3 regions of the Anoxybacillus sp. B2M1 genome follow, and region 1 is predicted to be linked to each of the others. Evidence: predicted binding sites of a transcription regulator. Region 1 holds the regulator's gene; each other region holds the start of a gene.
What was found. Region 1 encodes LexA, which represses DNA repair genes until DNA is damaged. Its sites were predicted from a motif close to CGAACATATGTTCG; they were not measured.
Positions count from the first base shown of each region.

Region 2: a site for LexA is predicted at 2,104-2,117, ahead of ruvA (Holliday junction branch migration protein RuvA). Genes of this name have one in related genera too.
Region 3: a site for LexA is predicted at 1,263-1,276, ahead of GFC28_RS14600 (DNA endonuclease). Genes of this name have one in related genera too.

Region 1 covers NZ_CP015435.1:1,101,832-1,105,116, reverse strand. Annotated here, with positions in the region: gene lexA (transcriptional repressor LexA) at 904-1,527, opposite strand; gene yneA (cell division suppressor protein YneA) at 1,676-1,975, shown strand; gene GFC28_RS05280 (YneB family resolvase-like protein) at 1,992-2,642, shown strand; gene GFC28_RS05275 (DUF896 domain-containing protein) at 2,710-2,940, shown strand; gene tkt (transketolase) at 3,064-3,285, shown strand, end outside.
Region 2 covers NZ_CP015435.1:3,575,976-3,579,260, reverse strand. Annotated here, with positions in the region: gene queA (tRNA preQ1(34) S-adenosylmethionine ribosyltransferase-isomerase QueA) at 1-203, opposite strand, end outside; gene GFC28_RS17355 (DUF2905 domain-containing protein) at 228-434, opposite strand; gene ruvB (Holliday junction branch migration DNA helicase RuvB) at 431-1,432, opposite strand; gene ruvA (Holliday junction branch migration protein RuvA) at 1,445-2,044, opposite strand; gene GFC28_RS17340 (intercompartmental signaling factor BofC) at 2,159-2,641, opposite strand; gene GFC28_RS17335 (DUF3231 family protein) at 2,966-3,285, opposite strand, start outside.
Region 3 covers NZ_CP015435.1:3,004,387-3,007,671, forward strand. Annotated here, with positions in the region: gene GFC28_RS14600 (DNA endonuclease) at 370-1,224, opposite strand; gene GFC28_RS14605 (motility associated factor glycosyltransferase family protein) at 1,696-3,285, shown strand, end outside.

The DNA.
Region 1 (3,285 bases):
TAACGATTGAACCAATAGTATCTGTACCACGGTTAGAAGGCAAGTCCACAGGCTTGCCTTCTCTTTCTTCTCGTCATGTATCCGCGCGATGAAGGTCTGAACAAACTCTATTTTATGGTTCTGTGTTCTTGGGTTCAGGCCTTTGTCGCTCCATCTCAGTCATGTTTTTCGGTTTTCTGGATACAGCTATAAGAGAAATAATAAATCCGATTCCTAAGATAGCAGATAGTGTCCATGCGAAAAATTCAATAGATAACATGGCCTGATGCCCTCCTTTTTTGATGTTATGTAAATGATATGCAGAGATATGGATTCGCATGATTATGGTGATGAGGAATCAAAAAAGAACAAGAAAAAGAAATGCTTTCCTTGAATTTAGATTATTAGCCATATACCCTAAGGGAATAGTCTCATTTAAAGAGAAAAACTAGGAAAGAAGTTCGATGAGGTTTAAAGGAATTACGATTCATCCTGTATATAAGTGCTGAATGGTTTCGGCATTGGGTCCATTTGCGAATGATCGAAATCCAACGAAAAGATGGAATAGACGCCCCATTCAAAAGCAGAATTTGTTTTTCGCCGGTTCGAGACAAGTCCGTGACTTGCCTCGGTCATAGCAGCTGTAGTCTCTACAGTTACAACGTTAGTCACTATCATTTTATCTGTCAAGAACGATACGGATTATGATGTAGAGAAATGATTTGCTGTTCGTTCCTGTCTTTATGCAGCATCCGTCTTAAAATGGGCAAAAATGTACCGCTCAAATGAATTGCACAAAATGATGTCGCTTCCATCCATATAGACAAATAAGAGAACCTAGCGGATTTTAACAATGATCGAATAATGATCGCTACTTAAAACAAGGGTAGATAAGGTGAATTTCACTTTATCTACCCTTGTTTGTTATTGAATCATGCGATATACGCCGATCACTTTCCCGAGAATCGTAACATCGTTGACGATAATAGGCTCCATATGAGGGTTTTCTGGCTGTAGGCGAATGTGGCCTTGTTCTTTAAAAAAGCGCTTGACGGTTGCTTCGTTTTCTTCCGTCATAGCAACGACAATATCTCCGTTATTAGCTGACTGCTGCTGACGAACAATGACAAAATCTCCGTCTAAAATGCCTGCCTCAATCATACTATCGCCCATTATTTCAAGCATAAAAACATGGTCCTCTGCAGAAACGAAGCGTTCTGGGAGCGGAAAATAGTCCTCCACATTTTCGATAGCGGTTATTGGTTGCCCTGCCGTTACCTTTCCGATGACCGGAACATTGATCACATTGCTCGGCCGCATGAATGAGGCAAAATCCGGATCTAATATTTCAATCGCGCGAGGTTTAGTTGGATCACGGCGGATGTATCCTTTGCTTTCAAGCCGAGCTAAATGTCCATGCACCGTTGAGCTAGAGGCAAGTCCAACCGCTTCGCCAATCTCACGAACGGAAGGAGGATACCCTTTAGTTTTTACTTCTTTTTTGATGAAATCGAGAATTTGCTGTTGGCGTTTCGACAGTTTGGTCATGTTTCACACCTCTTACCCATCGTTTTTTTTATTATAACACGAGGAGAACAAAAAAACAAACATAAGTTCGAGAAAATGGTTGACGCAAACGAATGTTCTTAATATAATAGGTAAAAAAGCGAACAAACATTCTAAGAGGTGGGAGAAGATGAAAGTTACTCATTATCTCGTGTTTTCATGCTTGGTGTTTATGCTACTATCGGGTTTCGTGTATGCGAGCCATCCGATTCAAAAGGAGAAATATTTAAAAATTACGGTAGAATCCGGAGATACGCTTTGGGGAATAGCCAATGAATACAGATCTTCACATCAGCTTTCAACGAAAGAATTTATTGAATGGGTAATGAATGTAAACCATTTGCCAAATGAAAAAATTGCTGCGGGTGAAAAGCTAGTGATTCCCGTGTTAAAATCAAAGGCAGAAAAGAAGCTAGTCGTCAGTAAATAATAATGGAGATGATGGAATGAAAGCGATTATTTATTGTCGGGTGAGCACAAACAAAGAGGAACAAGAAACATCACTGCAACGGCAGAAGGAGGAGCTTGAGCAGCTCGCCGAAACATATCGTTTTCAAGTCGTTAAGGTCATTGAAGAGCGGGCAAGCGGTTATGAGATTGAGCGAGACGGGATACTGGAGCTTTTAGAAGCGCTGAAAGAGGATAAAATCGAAGCCGTTCTCATCCAAGATGAAACGAGGCTTGGACGAGGAAATGCAAGAATTGCCTTATTGCATTGTATTCAAAAAGAAGGAGCCAAGCTGTATACGGTGTGCCATCATGGAGAACTACAGCTATCAGAAGCTGATTCCATGGTACTAAGTATCCTCAGCATCGTAGAGGAGTATCAGCGCAAAATACATAACTTAAAAATCAAGCGCGGGATGCAAAAAGCCGTTGAACGTGGATATCGGCCAGAACGAAATTTGAAAAATATAGGTGAACATGCCGGAAGAGATCGCCTTGAGCTACCAATTGAAGAGATTATCCGTCTGCGCAGGAACGGACTGACCTTTGCTGAAATTGCGGCGACTTTGCGCGGATTTGGATATGATGTGTCGAAAGCGACTGTCCATCGCCGCTATCAGGAATATGAGCGGAAAAGTCAGTCAACATAGTTGTCAAGGATCCATTTCTCTAGTAAGATGGGGGCATAATATTTTTCGAAATAGGTGGAATGAAACGATGATCTCAAAACAAAAAATCGCTCGCATTAATGAATTAGCGAAAAAGGCAAAGACAAGCGGGTTGACAGAAGCGGAGAAAAAAGAGCAAGAGCAGCTTCGCAAGGAGTATCTTCAAGCATTTCGCCAAGCGGTAACGGATACTCTGCATTCTGTAAAAATTATTGATCCAAATGGAAAAGATGTGACGCCCAAAAAATTGAAGGAAAGTCAAAAAAATCGGTTGCATTAAGAGAAGGAAGCATTCTCATCAGTCAAAGATTCTTGATTTTTTGAAGAAACGTTGTACATTTTTTCTTACTTTCTATATGATAGAAATGGATAAAACGCTACGAAACGAAAGGATGAGCAAAAAATGGCACAAACGATTGATCAATTGGCCATCACGACAATCCGAACGTTGTCGATTGATGCAATTGAAAAAGCGAATTCCGGGCATCCAGGCATGCCGATGGGCGCTGCGCCGATGGCCTATACGCTTTGGACCAAATTCATGAATCATAATCCAAGCAATCCAAAATGGTTTAACCGCGACCGTTTTGTGCTATCTGCGGGTCATGGCTCTATGCTTTTATAT
Region 2 (3,285 bases), 1.3 Mb from region 1:
CGCGCCGGCAATACTCTTGTATCATTTAATACGAGACAATCCCCTTCATTCAAATACGATAAAATCGCTCGAAAGGTTTCATGATGTTTCGTTTCTCCTGTATTTTTATTGAGCATAAGCAATCTCGATGCTTCTCGGTTCGCAAGCGGTGTTTGTGCAATTAATTCCTCCGGTAAATGAAAATCAAATAAATCTATTTTCATCGCGTTCACCCATTTCTATTGTTGTTAACGAAATCGACCGATAAAATAAAACACAAGCGAAAGCACTACACTTAAAATAATAGAAGTCACAACTGGAAAGTAAAATGTTGTATTCCCCTTTTGGATGACAATATCGCCAGGAAGCCTGCCCAGCTTAATAAATTGCATCAGAAACCCCACAACAATCAAAATGGCTCCGATCATCATGATCATTTTAGGAAGACTGCTCATGATTTTGGCACCTCCATTCCAAAATGCTCATAGGCGCGATGAGTGACGATGCGCCCGCGAGGAGTCCGCTGCAAAAAGCCGATTTGCAGCAAATACGGCTCATATACATCTTCAATTGTTTGCGCTTCTTCACCAATGGTGGCCGCAAGCGTATCTACACCGACAGGACCTCCGCGAAATTTTTCCATCATCGCTCTTAATAATTTATGATCAATATGATCCAATCCTAAACGGTCAACTTGCAGCAACTCCAGCGCTTCTGTTGATAAGGCATGTGTAATCACTCCGTTGCCTTTTACTTGGGCAAAATCTCTGACTCTGCGCAACAAGCGATTGGCAATGCGCGGAGTGCCGCGCGAACAACGCGCGATCTCAACAGCAGCCGCCTCGTCAATCCTAACTTCCAGAATATCTGCTGTTCGTTTGATAATTTGCGCAAGCTGCTCCGGCTCATAATATTCCAGCCGACTGAGCACACCAAAGCGATCCCGGAGCGGTGCAGAAAGAGCACCAGCTCGTGTCGTTGCGCCCACAAGCGTGAATGGCGGCAAGTCAATACGCACCGAACGAGCCGTTTGTCCTTTGCCAATAACGATATCTAGGCAGTAATCCTCCATAGCTGGATACAGCACTTCTTCAATCGAGCGGTGAAGGCGATGAATTTCATCGATAAATAATACATCTCCAGGTTGAAGAGAAGTTAAGATCGCCGCCAGGTCTCCGGGGCGTTCGACCGCCGGTCCAGTGGTGGTGCGCAAGTTCCCCCCCATTTCGTTTGCGATAATGGCGGCCAGCGTTGTTTTTCCAAGTCCGGGCGGTCCGTATAAAAGCACATGATCCAACGTTTCGCCACGCAGCTTTGCCGCTTCAATAAAAACTTGTAAATTTTCTTTTACTTTCTCTTGTCCGATATATTCCTGCAAGCGTTGCGGGCGGAGGCTGTATTCAAGCGATACATCCTCGCTGGAGGCATCGCTGGCAACAAGACGCTCTTCCATCGTCCTTCCCTCCTATTTTAATAGTAATTGCAGCGCTCGCTTCACATATTGATCGGTAGACATCGGTTCCTTTTTTAGAGCAGGCGCCACCTTTTGAATTTCACGATCTGCATAGCCGAGAGCCTTTAGCACTTCAAGCGCCTCGTCAAAGGCATTCTCCTGCTTTTCATCCTCCCAGCTTGTAAATAAGTCGTTCGTCGCTCCTAGAATGACTCCCTGCAGTTTCCCTTTTAAATCAAGAATCATTTGTCGCGCTGTTTTTTTGCCGATGGTCGGAAATTTGCACAAAAAGGCTTCGTTTTCCTCTTCAATCGCCTGCACGAGCTGACGTACATCTCCTGAGGCTAAAATAGCAAGCCCTCCTTTCGGGCCAATGCCGGAAACTTGAAGCAGTTTCGCAAATAGCGTTCGTTCTTCGCGCGTCCGAAACCCATAAAGAGCCATGAGGTCTTCGCGCACATATTGATATGTATAGACCGTCACGATTGTATCATGACTGGGCCGAAACGAAAATGGGTTTGGCGTGAAAATTTGATAGCCAACTCCGGCCGTTTCAATGACAATATATTCTGGACAAACATACTCAATGTATCCGCGAACAAACTCAATCAACGTTTTTCCCCTTCCCTTATCCGTACTGTTTCTCATTGTACCATATGATAATAAAAAAACGAATGTATATTCCTCTTTTGCAAAACAAAAAGACTTATCGTCTGGATAAGTCTTTTACTGAGTAACGGCAAATGGCCGATAGGCTTCAATGACCTCTTTATAACGATCTTTCGAAATCACGCGAATACCTTTTTTCAGCCGTTCTTGTTGATGGCTTTCTAGCTTTTTTATATCGAGCTGGAAAAACGATTGAATCACGCGTGATGATTTTCCTGGCTTGCCTTCAAAAATAGATAAAGTTCCATCCTTTGTTAAGCCAAAATATCCATTCGCTTTTGACAAAGGTGAAATATCTTGAACCATTTTCTGGAACACAATTTGTTCATCATCAAGATTGACAAGCTGCCAGCCTTCATACTTTTTCCATATATCCTTCATCGATGTAATCGTTTCTTGTTTAATTTCTTCACTCACTTCTCCGTCCACGTATATTCGTTCTAACAAAATCGTCATTTGAGTGGCCGGCGCTTTAGCGAAGGCAGCTGAGGAACTTATAAATGAAATCGCGATAGCCAAGCAAGCCATCAAAAGCTTCATTGTCTTCCCCTCTTTCTCGGTAAATAATGAAAGCTATTTATAGTTTCACCTTTTAAGAAAATTTTATCCATAAAAAACACTCACTCAAGAAGTGAGTGTCCGGTTGTAGACAAAGTCAAAAATGAGATTTGTCTACAACCATTCTCATCCTCTATTTATGGTGTTCCACATCAGCCTAAGCGGAAAACGCCCGGCAGACAAGAAACGCAGCCGAACAAAGACAAAAATCGAACAAAAGAAATTCATGAGCAGACGAATGCGGCCAGTGACGCAGGATGAAAGCATTTAACAACGGTCTGACACTCACTCAAGAAATCAGTGTTTTTATTTCGACTCCACTACAAGCCGTTCGCGATCAAGGAAGTGAGGCGGTTGTTCAAGCCATCCGCGCTCAATCATTAAATTCACTCCATCCTCCGCATAGGCTCCCGCTTTCGCGATAAAAGAAGCGTAGAGAGCCGCTACATCTCTTCTCAATGAGAGCGCCATGGCCTGTCCATACATACCAACCCCGAGCCCTGATAAGGAATTGACTAAAAACAGCATTAATCGCTCTGAGTATGGCGCAACTGTTGATTCATTGACGACTGTGTCCCATGTCATCGAAGCTGGAATATTGTCTTCCTGTAGCACCTCAAAAATGG
Region 3 (3,285 bases), 1.9 Mb from region 1:
CTAAAGCCTTCCTTGCCACAACGAAGCTGGAAACGGCAGGCGTGAAGGTGCAAAAAAAGGAAGGATGCAACAATGGGCAATCAGCAGCCAAGCTCCTGTCTCGAAAGAGTGGAGAAGGTTCAACGACTAGGGCGTACCACCTAAGGCCATTGGCTATGGTGATGAGGTCCGTAGGGGAGGCGGATGCCGAACCGAAGTGCCCGGCCCCTCACTAGCGATTAGCTGGCGGGTGAAGAGATAGTCTACACAACGGTCGAAAGACGTTGAGGCATGGCAAGCCAACCAACAACCACAAGGAGTATTGCAATTGCTCCGTTAATTTGCAAACAGCGATGGGCCTTAGAATTGTTTCTAAGGCCTTTTTAATATTTATATATCGTACCTTTGTATTTCTCTCCATTTATAGACAATGGACCAGTAACTTCTTTGCAGGGCGCTGGCAATTTCTTTAATGCTCATCCCGTTCTGTTTCATCTGTTTGATTAGTTTTATTTCTTCAGAGGAGTAGGGTTTGTAGCGTTCGGAGCTGCTAACTACAATGTCAAAGTTCGGATATTTATGCTTCCATTTCATACTTTCTAATTTTAGCCGCTCATTCCAATTGGTTTTGTAATGCATGGATGGACAAGTGTTTGTTACGTTGAAAATAATATGTAAGAATAGAAATGTATCTTTTACACACGTTGTTTTTAAAATCATACCTTGTCCATCTTTACGTTGGCTTAGTTGGAAAGCGATATGGAAGTGTTTAAGAATATGCCGCTGCAATTGTTGCAGTTCATTGTGTGAATAACATTGCAAATACAAGTAAATGTGAGGGGTAAGATAAATGCGTTTTTTTCGCTTGTTTACCCGAGAAGAAATACAAAGCGAACCATCATCCATATATAATACGGCAAGAAAATGAGGTAAAGTACAGTACGAAAGTAAGGAAAGCGGTATCTGTTTTGTACCATCCTCCCGATAAAAATGCGGGTACAGAGATGTAAATAGTGGCATAGAACGGGAACGGACGCATTGGCTTTTAGGAGTAATATAAAGAAATTCATTGAAAAACGATATTTTCCATTTTCGATATTCTTCTTGCTGGATTCCAAAATGTTCACGATAGCTATGATTTTTTCTTCGGCTGTTCCGATAAATTTTGGTGATTTCTCCATCTCCCATAATGCTTGCGACTAATATGTTTTGTTGTATAGGCGTTAATTGTAGGAAATCTTTCATTGAGATCTTCCCTTCCAACGAGCGTGTTTTTATGTATTATAACATATGTTCGCCTCTTTATTTCCATCGTTTATCTTTATAAATTTATAGCAGTAAGTGGAGACGCGGTGGTCATATAGGAGCAGAAGTTGCATCTTGTATCATCATTCGCATTCAAATGTGTAAAATCATATGATCATGAAGTCGTTTAGAGTTTTTATTCAATATAGGTATCATTTTCGACAAATAATAATTTTTATACTATTGGTTGATGTATGGGGCGCCTCTATAATTAACAACACGGGCTTAGGTTTACAAGAGAAAGTTGGATGTGGCTATAGCGGTTCACATGGATGAAAATCGTTTGGAATAAAAGCGGCTCTTATATTATCGAAAGAATGTCAATAGGCGTCAGTTAAATTCTAGCGATTGGGCGATGATGTATTAACAAAAGGGGATAAATGGCCGATATTATAATTGAGGTGCTAATTTATGAACAATGGGATGAAAGAGTATTCAATTATAGAGGAAATCGCCAAGAGCGGGCATCGCATTCATAGGATAAACAATTATTATTTGCACAGCAAATATGACCCGATACGCGAAGCTGCCCGATTTGCCGACCAGCATTACAAAAAGCATCATTTGCATATTTTATTTGGTATTGGGTCGGGGCATATTGCAAAAGCTTTAAGTGAAAAAATGAGTGAAGATGAGTTTTTAATCGTGATTGAACCATTAGATCAACTGATGGAAGAACAAATGAATAGTGAGTTAAAGCAGACAGCGATGATAGGGCTAAAACATGTAGATAACTTTCAACAGTTGTGTGACACGCTTTTAATGGAGCGGTTTAACTATCGAGTACAAGTTATTTGTTCGCCTAATTATGATAGACTGTTTCCAAATGAGTATAAAAAAGTATTAAGCATAATCAAAGATTTAATATACGTACAAAAAGTAAACGAAAACACTATTAGAAAATTTTCGAAGGAATGGCAGAGAAATTTTATTTTAAATTTATTTTATGCTTTTGATGACATTCCTTTGAAAGAGTTAAAAGGATATTTCAATGCTCCAGTGGTAGTGGCTTCTGGTGGTCCGTCATTAACCAAACAAATCTTGTTGCTGAAAAAAGTAAGGAATCACGTACTTTTAATTTCGTCAGGCTCTACTATCAATACGCTTCTTAAACATAATATTGAACCTGATTTTGTTGTAACAATAGATGGCCACATAAATAACTATAAACACTTTGAATCGATAGAATTTAAAAAAACGAAAATAATTTATTCTTTATCACATCATGAGAAAATTTTGGAGAAATTAAATCAGAGATCGTTCTTTTTTGTTTCAAGCGTTCATCAAACTTTAGAACTCTACGCAAAAAAATTATTAAATCAAGAAGTATCAGGTATTTTAGGAGGAGCTTCTGTAGCTGCTTTTGCGTTAAGTATAGCTTATATGATTTCTTCGGGACCTGTTGCTCTTATTGGTCAAGATTTGGCTTATACAGATAACAAAACACATGCGGAACATAATAAAAACTTCAGAAAAATTGATGAAGCTTATATTAAAGAAAGAGGAGTGTTTTATACAGAAGGATATGATGGTGGCCAAGTATTAACTGATTATGCTTTCTTCACAATGAAACACAATTTCGAAAAATTACTTCAAACTTTCCCACAGCCTGAAAGGATCTATAATTCAACAGAAGGCGGAGTTAAACTGGACGGATATCAACAAATTTCATTTCAAGAGTTTTGCGACAGATATGTAGATACAAGCAAAAATGTACCTATATTTGATATGGATTCATATCCGCATAAAGATATTCCAGAATGGCAAGAGTTTTTAATGAGAATTGAAGATGAAATAAAACTACATGATAAGGTAAAATGTCTTGTTGACGAGGCAGTCCTGTTGTTAAAAAGAAATGTTTTTGATACAGTGTTTGATGCTAAAATTTTAAAGAAGCTAGATAAAATTGATGAACAGTTAAAACCGATTTTTGCAGAGGGAATGATGTCATTAATTGCTCAACCTATTATTTTAGATACATTTAATAATTACCTTCCGGGA